Linked DNA regions of Sporocytophaga myxococcoides. The protein of the gene in region 2 interacts with the protein of the main gene of each other region in a pairwise test. Links are inferred from orthologs where the notes say so. Each region holds a gene or a part of one and is shown on either strand. Other genes may lie near its edges.

Region 1 (3,679 bases), on a different replicon or contig from region 2:
GCATCAACTGAATATCAGTCCGCTCAAGATATTCATGAACCAGGGATACAGTTAAGTCATCAGATCCATCATTAATGACAATCACTTCATATTTACTTTTTGGATATTCTTGCCTAGATAAATCTGAAAGCAGATTTAAAATATTTGACTCTTCATTTCTCACGGGAATAATCACTGAGACGAATCTCCTTGTCGAGGCTTTTTTATGCTTTGACCATAATTCCATTTTTCTCCATACTCCCATAGCCCATATAAGAGCAATGGAATAAATCAGAAAAACTAAAGCAATAATTATTATCATCAGAATGGCCCTTTTATTTTTAATCTGAAAATTAGAAAAAGCCCTATGACTGAAGGAGCTACAACATTTAACAGCCAGACAGTTAAGCTTGAATATAATACTCTCTGTAAATCAACCCCTTCCTCATTAAAAATAAACATTACTGCTGCTTCCCTCACTCCAAAATCGAATATCGTAGGTATGATAGATTTTACAAGAAAAACAAAGGGTACGGCGAGAAATTGAAAGAACAAATCGGTTTTAACCCGAAAGAAATTGATAACCAAAATAAACTGACATAGAAAAATAAGATACCGGGAAGCAGATAGTGCAATCACTAGTAATATTTCTCTTAGATTGTAATTTTTAATAATAAGAAAATAACTGACGAAGAGCTTTAATCTTTTGTTTTTCTCAAGATGTCTTAAAATATTTTCACGAAAAAATAGGAAGGCAGGAAGGGCTATATGAAACAGCAACAAAGTAATTACAATGGTTTTTTTTTGTGTGGCAGAAAATGGCACCCATGAGAATAATAAAAAGAAGATGGAAATACTTCCAAAATATATAGTAGAATAAAATTGAGCTATCCTGCTTATGAATATGGCTCCTAATGCCTTAGACCTTTCAGCACTTCTCATAATTAATATCCTTCCCAGATAATCTCCCAATCCGTGAGGAGTGATAAACCCAAACGTTGTACCACATATTACCCCCTCCAAAGCACTTAAGAACGAGGTTTTCTCAACTTTAGAAGCTAGAAACTTCCATTTTAAACCTTCAATTCCCCAGTTGAGTGGCATTAATAAAATAGCAAGATAGATCATCCAGGAATTAATTTTCCAGGAATTTAAAATTTCAAAAAAGTAGTTTCCTGTAAGTTCATCTTTATTATTCAGTGTGTAAAAAATCAGGAATAAGGAAACAATAAATACCAATGACTTAAAAAAAAGGGAAAAATTGGGATTAATTTTCTCTTTTAAAGCCGAAAGGATGTGGTTAACTTGCATGGAATGATTTCTAAAGGAAAAGAAATAGAGAAGGACAAAATAATTTTAGGTGTAGATCCAGGTACTACGATCATGGGATATGGCCTTATTCATATCCAGAAAAGCAAGATCAGTCTTCTGCAATTTGGTGTAATTCACCTGAGCAAGTATAGCAACCATGGATTAAAATTAAGTAAAATTTTTGAAAGGGTTGTTCAACTGATAGATGAATACCATCCGGATGAAATGGCAATTGAATCTCCTTTTTATGGAAAAAATGTTCAGTCTATGCTCAAACTAGGGAGAGCTCAGGGAGTAGCAATTGCAGCTGCAATTTCCAGAGAGGTTCCAATTTGTGAATATGCTCCCAAAAAGGTTAAACAATCTGTTACTGGCAATGGAAATGCGTCCAAAGAACAAGTTTCCAGCATGCTTTGTAACTTGCTTAAAATTCAGGAAGCACCTAAATTATTTGATGCAACAGATGCGCTTGCAGTTGCATTATGCCATCATTTTCAGGGTGGATCATTGAAAGTTCAATCTGGGAACTGGTCTTCCTTTCTCAAAGACAATCCTGACAGAATTGTGTCCGGTAAAAAGAATAATTGAGAATAATCAATCCAATAAAAAAGAGGCTGTCTTTGGTAGTAAGACAGCCTCTTTTTTCAAAATAACAGATATTTTAAAGGTAACTCTTTATTTTTTTCTGAGTTTCTTCCATTACTTCTTTTGCAACAGTAAGTTTAGGCCTTGTAAAGTTGAGATCATCTGCAGAATTCATTGGCACAAGGTGTATATGCGTATGAGGTACTTCAAGTCCAATAACTGCAACACCAATTCGCTTGCAAGGAACAGCCTTTTGCAATGCTTTTGCAACTTTTTTGCTGAATACATGAAGGTGAGCCAAAAGCTCATCATCGATATCAAAAATATAATCTATTTCAGCTTTAGGTACTACAAGTGTATGTCCTACTACCAATGGAGATATATCCAAAAATGCATAACAGCGATCATCTTCAGCTATTGTATAACCTGGAATTTCACCGTTTATAATTTTTGTAAAAATGCTTGCCATTTATCTAGTGATATCTAAGATTTCAAACTCAAGTTTTCCTGCAGGTACATCAATATATGCGGAATCTCCGACTTTTTTTCCAAGCAAACCTTTACCTATTGGTGATTTTACAGAAATCTTTCCACTCTTAAGATCAGCCTCTTCTTCAGATACAAGGATATAGTTGACTACGGCGTTCGTCTTTTTATTTTTTATCTTGACGTTAGATAAAATTGATACTTTGGATGTATCAATGTTACTCTCATCGATTACGCGTGCATTAGCAACTACATCTTCCAGTTTACTGATTTTTAATTCAAGCAATCCCTGAGCATCTTTTGCTGCATCGTACTCTGCGTTCTCACTTAAGTCTCCTTTGTCACGAGCTTCCGCTATTTGCTTAGCCATATCAGCACGTCCTCTGGTTTTGAGCATAGCAAGCTCCTCCTTTAATTTTCTAAGTCCTTCTTCTGTATAATACGTGTATGCCATATCTCTTTGCAATTGCTTAGGTACAATAAAAAAAACGGCTTCCTCAACCGTTCAGGAATCAAAATTAAGACTTTTTTAACCAATTCCAAACCCTCAAATCTTACCTATTGATTCTCTGAGCTTTTTAACTATCACTTCATTAATTTTAACCAATGACTCATAGGTCCACCCTGCTACATGCGGGGTAAACAACATATTTTCTCTTTCAACCAGATTCTGAAGATTAAGTTTTTGAATCGATGTTAATGTTTCAAATTTTTCATTTTCAAGAACATCTAATGCTGCCCCTCTTATCTTACCTGAATCCAATGCTTCTATCAAATCTGCCTGTTTCACAATTTCTCCTCTGGCGGTATTAACTAACCAGAAATCCTTTGTAAAGTTTTTGATAAATTTCTTATCAACCATTCCTCTTGACACTTCTGTCAATGGGATATGCAGACTTAATACATCAGCATTTTTAAATATATTTTCTATTGTAACTTCTTCAGCAAATTCGTCCGAATATCCTGATATATATTTATCATAGGCTATAACCCTGCATCCAAAACCTTTGATCCTTTTAGCAAATGCTCTACCCATGTTACCATAACCAATAATTCCGATCGTAAGCCCTCCTATTTCATATCCTCTGTTTTTTTCTCTCTTCCATATTCCGTTCCTCACTTCCTTGTCTCCTGTCTGCATCTTGTTCATTAATGATAGAAGCATTCCAACAGCATGTTCGCCAACTGCATCTCTGTTTCCTTCAGGAGCATTTAAAACTTTTATCTTTCTTCGCTCGACTTCTTCTATGTCAATTTGATCTAGCCCTGCCCCGGCTCTTGCTATTATCTTAAGACTAGATGCCTTTTCCAATAAGTC
Region 2 (6,410 bases):
TATCAGAATACCTTCAGATAAATCTGAATATTTTGCGATGAACAAACTTGCCATTCTGGATGAAAGCTCAAAAAGATCAGGTGATGAAATTGATGATGAATTATCACAGCCTCCAGTTCAGTTTGCAAGCACAAAGCCCGCATCAGAAAATAAATCTCACGGATCTGCGACTGCACAAAAGAAAAAGGTTTATTATACTGTAAAACAAGGAGATGTCCTTTCTAAAATTGCAGACAAATTTGAAGTAAGTCTTTCTGATCTTAAGAAATGGAATAACCTGAAAGGCTCAACTATTAAATCCGGACAAAAACTTACAATCTACAAGGGCGGATTGGTAATGGAAAAACCGACCTTGGCAAAGCAAACGGAAAGCAATAAAAAGTATGATCCTCATAAGAAGGTATATTACGTACAGCCAGGTGACACTCTTTGGACTATCTCTAGATCCAATAACATCCCTGTTGAAAAACTTAAAAAACTGAATAATCTTAAGTCCAACGAAATAAAAGTAGGACAAAAATTAATAATGAGTTAACAAATTCAGAAGCAATTTTCAAATGCTAAGTTTTAATAGAATACAATTAAAACTTAGCATTTTTTTATTTCCCCCACTCCAATATCATTATTCTTTTAAACTTTGATTTTTAAGCCTATTCCTACAAAACTCAGTAAACAAAACTTACAATTTTTTAAGATTTATTAGCTATTTTTACTCTTTAGAAAACAATTTTTAAAAGGGAATTACCAATTAAGAAATTCAGAAGATCCAAATTGTCGCGAGTAGATTTAAAAATTCTTTGCTTACAGTTCAATGTACTTCCTACATTTTTTAAATGAATTAATTCTTCTCTTAAAAAAATTAACCTGAATGATTTACTAAGATTATGGCTATTCATATAAGAAGAGAGGATGCCCTGAACTATCACAGTCATGGACAGCCAGGAAAGATTGAAGTAGTACCAACCAAAATGCTCTCTTCCCAACTGGACCTTGCACTAGCCTATTCTCCTGGCGTTGCCGAGCCCTGTAAAGAAATTCATCAAAACAAGGAGGAGGTTTACAAATATACGGCAAAAGGAAATCTCGTAGGAGTAATTTCCAATGGCACAGCTGTGCTTGGGTTGGGCAATATCGGTCCCGACGCATCAAAACCAGTAATGGAGGGCAAAGGAGTGCTGTTTAAAAAATTTGCTGGTATTGATGTATTCGATATAGAAATTGACAGCACAGATCCTGACGAATTTGTTAAAATAGTGAAATCACTTGAGCCTACATTTGGAGGTATCAATCTTGAAGACATTAAAGCTCCGGAATGTTTTGTAATAGAGGAAAAGCTACGTGAACAAATGAAGATACCTGTCATGCACGATGATCAGCATGGCACGGCTATAATCTCTGGTGCTGCATTACTTAATGCCCTCGAACTTGTTCATAAAAAAATAGAATCTGTGCGTTTCACTATTAGTGGAGCTGGTGCAGCAGCTATAGCATGCACAAAAATCTACTTGGACCTTGGGGCAAAGCTGGAAAACATTACTATGCTTGATGTTAACGGCGTGCTAAGAAAAGACCGGACTGACCTGAATCCTGTAACAATCCAGTTCGCTACAGACCGAAATGTGTATACACTTGATGAGGCAATAGAAGGAGCTGATATTTTTATTGGTCTTTCAGCTGGAAATATACTCACCAAAGAGATGTTGAAAAAAATGGCTAAGCAACCCATTATTTTCGCATTAGCCAATCCTGTACCTGAGATAGATTATGTTTCTGCACTTGAAGCAAGGCCAGATGCAATTATAGCCACAGGCAGATCAGATTTTCCTAATCAGGTTAACAATGTTCTGGGCTTTCCCTATATTTTCAGGGGTGCCATGGATGTTAGAGCAACTGATATAAATGAAGCCATGAAGCTGGCAGCAGTGAAAGCGATTGCAGACCTGGCCAAAGAGCCAGTTCCTGAAATTGTGAACAAAGCTTATGGAGATGAAAAGATTTCATTTGGCAAAACCTATCTTATACCCAAACCTTTGGATCCAAGGCTTATCACTACAATATCTCCTGCTGTAGCTAAAGCTGCTATGGAATCAGGAGTAGCTCAAAGCCAGATCACAGACTGGGATTTGTACCATGATCAACTGCTTCAAAAAATAGGTAAGGATGAGAAATTGATGAACCGTATCTTCAGCAGGGCAAGACAAAACCCTAAAAGGATTGTTCTTGCTGAAGGTGAACATTTCAAAATACTTAAAGCTGCGCAAACAATAGTTGACGAAGGTATAGGCATACCAGTTCTACTGGGCAATAAAGAAAAGATCCGGAAGATGAGTCATGAATATATGATTGATCTGTCCGGATGTGAAATTATAAACCCGATGGAGGAAAGAGAGAAACGCTATAGCTTTGGGGAGAAATTTTATAAAAAACGTCAAAGAAAGGGCATCACTCCAGATGAAGCAAAAAAGATGATGCGCGATCGGAATTACTTTGGAGCTATGATGGTGGATGAAGGAGAAGCAGATTGTTTCATTACTGGTCTGACTAAAGACTATGCAACTTCAATTAAACCCGCTTTACAGGTTATCGGAGTAGCCCCAGGCACCAAAAAAGTAGCTGGAATGTATATCATCCTTAATAAAAAGGGGCCCTATTTTTTTGCTGATACTACAGTAAATGAGAATCCAAACGCCGAAGAATTAGCAGAATTGATAGGACTGACAGCAAATGCAGTCCGCTTTTTTGATTTCACTCCACGCATTGCAGTACTTTCTTATTCGAATTTTGGATCATCAAAAGGAGTGGTTCCGGAAAAATCTGCAATTGCAACAAGAATTGCAAAAGAAAAGTTTCCGGAACTCGTTATAGAGGGGGACATTCAGGCAAATATAGCATTGAACACAAAACTTCAACAGGAAAATTATCCGTTTAGCGCTCTGGCTCAGGAAGGTGCAAATACTTTTATATTCCCAGACCTCGCTGCTGGCAATATTTGCTATAAACTTCTCCAGGAAATTGGTGAAGCTGAGACAATCGGACCAATATTAATGGGAATGAGAAAACCTGTGCACATACTTCAGCTTGGCAGCTCAATCAGAGAAATCGTCAATATGGCAGCTATAGCAGTGGTAGATACTCAGAACCATACATTTAATCAGCAAATATGATTGCATATATAGAGGGTAAGTTAACATTCAAAGATCCATTCTTTGTAATAATTGAAACTAACGGAATTGGTTACCAGATCAGAATTTCTCTACAAACTTATTCTTTAATTAAGGATGAAGAAAAAATAAAACTGCATACATACTTACATATTAAAGAAGATGCCCATACCCTTTTTGGTTTTTTTCATGTTGCAGAGAAAAAAATTTTCCTTGACCTGATATCTATCTCCGGAGTTGGACCAGGGACTGCCATGGTGATTATCTCTTCATTAAATGCAGAAGAATTAAGCAGAGCTATTGTTCAGGAAGACGTACGTACCATTCAGTCAATAAAAGGCATAGGACTTAAAACAGCTCAGCGGATAGTCCTGGAACTAAAAGATAAAATCAAGAAGGAACCGGTAGGAAACGAAACAACATTGAATTTAACAAAATCTTCACACAATTTAATCAGAGGTGAAGCGTTATCCGCACTCATTACATTGGGCATCGCTAAAAATGTTGCTGAAAAGAGTATTGATAGCATTATAAAAAAAGAGGGGGATAATATCTCTTTGGAAAATTTAATTAAACAAGCGCTTAAAACAGCATAATTTTTTTTTTCAAGTGCTGAATCTGAATAAATACATACTCGTAGCAACACTTAGCTGTGTAACTTTTTATACCTGGGTTTCCTTCGGAAAGCCCAGCAATATCACCTATAATCACAGAAGATCTGGGCCGCCAGGTGATTCAACTGAAGAGAATAAAGACAGAAAGAAAAGACCTAACTACAATCCTAATGACAGAGAGGGTGACCCTTTTTCCAACAGGTCTTCTAAATCTCCTTTTCTGCTGAAAAACCCAACCAATGTGCAAACAGAAGTGGAGCTTGATTCAAGCATGGAGAATTATAATATCTATGAAAAAGTAGGTGAATTAGATTATAGACCTCCTTCCACTATGACTTTCGAGGAATACTCAACGTATCGTCAGAAAGAAATGATGAAGTCTTACTGGAAATCTAAGTCACAGGGTCTTGATGGGGAAACCCCTGTTTCTTCCAGAGGTAACCTTATCCCCAAAATATATGTGCGTGGTCTTGAAGGACCTTTCGGAAGTAATTTCGTGGACATAAGACCTAATGGCTTGGTAATGCTGGACTTTGGAGGCAAATGGCAACGCGTCAATAACCCCAATATTCCTGTAAGGCAACAAAGGACTGGTGGATTTGATTTTGACCAGCAGATCAGTATGAACGTGGTTGGAAAGATCGGAGAAAAACTTAAGCTTACTGCCAACTGGGACACTAAGGCCACATTTGACTTTCAGAACAATCTTAAACTTGAATACACCGGATTTGAAGAAGATATCATACAAAAGATAGAAGCTGGTACTGTAAGCTTTCCTTTAAACAGTACTCTCATGCAGGGCCCTCAGAACCTTTTTGGTATTAAAACAAAATTACAATTCGGAAGGCTGTCTGTAACATCAGTATTCTCAAGCCAAAGAGGTAAAAGTGAAGAAATAAGAATCCAAGGAGGATCACAGGCACGGGAAATTAACATTAAAGCGGATAACTATGAAGACAGGCGACACTTCTTCCTTGGTCAATTCTTCAGAAACAATTATGAAGGTTCTCTTTCCAGTCTGCCTGTATTAAACTCCGGAGTAAAAATTACAAGGGTAGATGTATACGTTACAAATAGGACCAATAATACCCAAAACCTGAGAAGTATTATAGGGTATCTTGATCTCGGCGAATCAACTCCTTATAACAAAAATTTACAGGGCAATTCTAACAAGGCTGCGAGCAACGAAAGTAATAACCTATACGATAAGGTTAGAAATTACAGAACTTCGGATAATATGGAAGCTAACCTCAATAGCCAGGGCCTTACCAAAGGAACTGATTATGAGATTATCAAAAGTGCAAGAAAACTTTTACCTACAGACTATAAGTTTCAACCTGACCTTGGCTACATCACGTTGAATACACAGATACAGGAAGATGCCGGTATTGCAGTAGCATTTGAATATACTTATCAGGGTAAAACTTACAAAGTAGGTGAGATGAATGAAGACATCACCAATATTACTGGTGATTCTTTAATAATCCTGAAAATGATTAAGCCCTCTGCCACAAAGACAAGACTTCCAACATGGGACCTGATGATGAAGAACATTTACCAGGTAGGAGGAACGCAGCTTACAAGAGACAATTTCCAGCTAAGGGTTATTTACAAGAATGACTATAGTGGACTGGATCTGCCTGTGTTGCAGGAAGGCACAATCGCTTCAGGGAGAACCATCCTTAAAATGACCGGCCTTGACAGGCTGAATATGAATAATGACCCAATTGCTGATGGTAACTTTGACTATGTAGAGGATGTAACCATAGATTCCAAATACGGACGGATAATCTTTCCTGTGCTTGAGCCATTCGGTACCAATATGAATCAATTTTTTGATCCTAATACAGAACAAAATCTCATCAACAAATACGTTTTCACCGAACTTTACGACTCTACACAAAGGGATGCGATGCTTGTTGCTTCCAAGAATAAATATTATCTGAAAGGCCGCTATCAATCCACAGCTACAAACTCCATACAACTACCAGGTATAAATATAGCTCAGGAATCAGTCATCGTGACAGCAGGAAGTGTGCCTCTTGTATATGGTTCTGATTACACAATTGACGGGACAGGAAGATTGACCATTACTAATGAAGGTATTCTTGCTTCCAATAAAGAAATTAAAGTGAGATATGAAAAGCAGGATATCTTCAACTTCCGCAGAAAATCATTTTTCGGAACCCGCTTTGACTATAAAATCAACGATGATTTCCTTTTAGGAGCTACAGTGCTGCATCAGAATGAGACTCCGAATATTACAAGGGTTAGTATAGGTGATGAACCAAGCAGAAATACTATGCTTGGGTTTGATGCTAACTTTAGGAAAGATTCCAGAATTCTTACCAAAGCTGTTGACCTTTTACCCGGAATCCAGACGAAAGCACCTTCTACAATAACTGCTGCCGGTGAAGTTGCCCAGCTTATTCCAGGGCATTCAAAAGCCGTTTCCAAAAATGGCGGTACTGCTTTTATTGATGACTTTGAAGGTGCAAAAACTGCTAACGATATAACCGGATCATGGTCTAAGTGGAGAATTGGTAGTACACCCAAACGCTTTCCGCAAAGCACCAGCACAACTACAGAATATACTTACGGCAGAGCAAAACTTGCATGGTACAATATAGACAAC

What was found.
Region 1: the proteins of ruvA (region 2) and ruvC interact in binary tests that used the Escherichia coli proteins (3 or more experiments, as listed by UniProt). The link is inferred for Sporocytophaga myxococcoides from one-to-one orthologs.

What each region holds. Positions count from the first base shown.
Region 1 is NZ_BBLT01000004.1:77,386-81,064, forward strand. Bases 234-3,085 are described here. They hold ruvC (crossover junction endodeoxyribonuclease RuvC), read left to right. Parts: upstream 234-1,293; coding sequence 1,294-1,878; downstream 1,879-3,085. Other genes in these bases: MYP_RS10555 (glycosyltransferase), read right to left, coding at 234-301; MYP_RS10560 (lysylphosphatidylglycerol synthase domain-containing protein), read right to left, coding at 301-1,290; MYP_RS10570 (HIT family protein), read right to left, coding at 1,952-2,344; greA (transcription elongation factor GreA), read right to left, coding at 2,345-2,815; MYP_RS10580 (NAD(P)-dependent oxidoreductase), read right to left, coding at 2,909-3,085. Also shown: more of MYP_RS10555, read right to left, coding at 1-233; more of MYP_RS10580, read right to left, coding at 3,086-3,679.
Region 2 is NZ_BBLT01000002.1:85,332-91,741, reverse strand. What follows is about bases 1,960-4,958. They hold ruvA (Holliday junction branch migration protein RuvA), read left to right. Parts: upstream 1,960-3,160; coding sequence 3,161-3,757; downstream 3,758-4,958. Other genes in these bases: sprA (T9SS outer membrane translocon Sov/SprA), read left to right, coding at 3,771-4,958; MYP_RS04640 (NADP-dependent malic enzyme), read left to right, coding at 1,960-3,164. Outside these bases: MYP_RS04645 (lytic transglycosylase domain-containing protein), read left to right, coding at 1-535; more of MYP_RS04640, read left to right, coding at 885-1,959; more of sprA, read left to right, coding at 4,959-6,410. UniProt on the Escherichia coli protein: The RuvA-RuvB-RuvC complex processes Holliday junction (HJ) DNA during genetic recombination and DNA repair.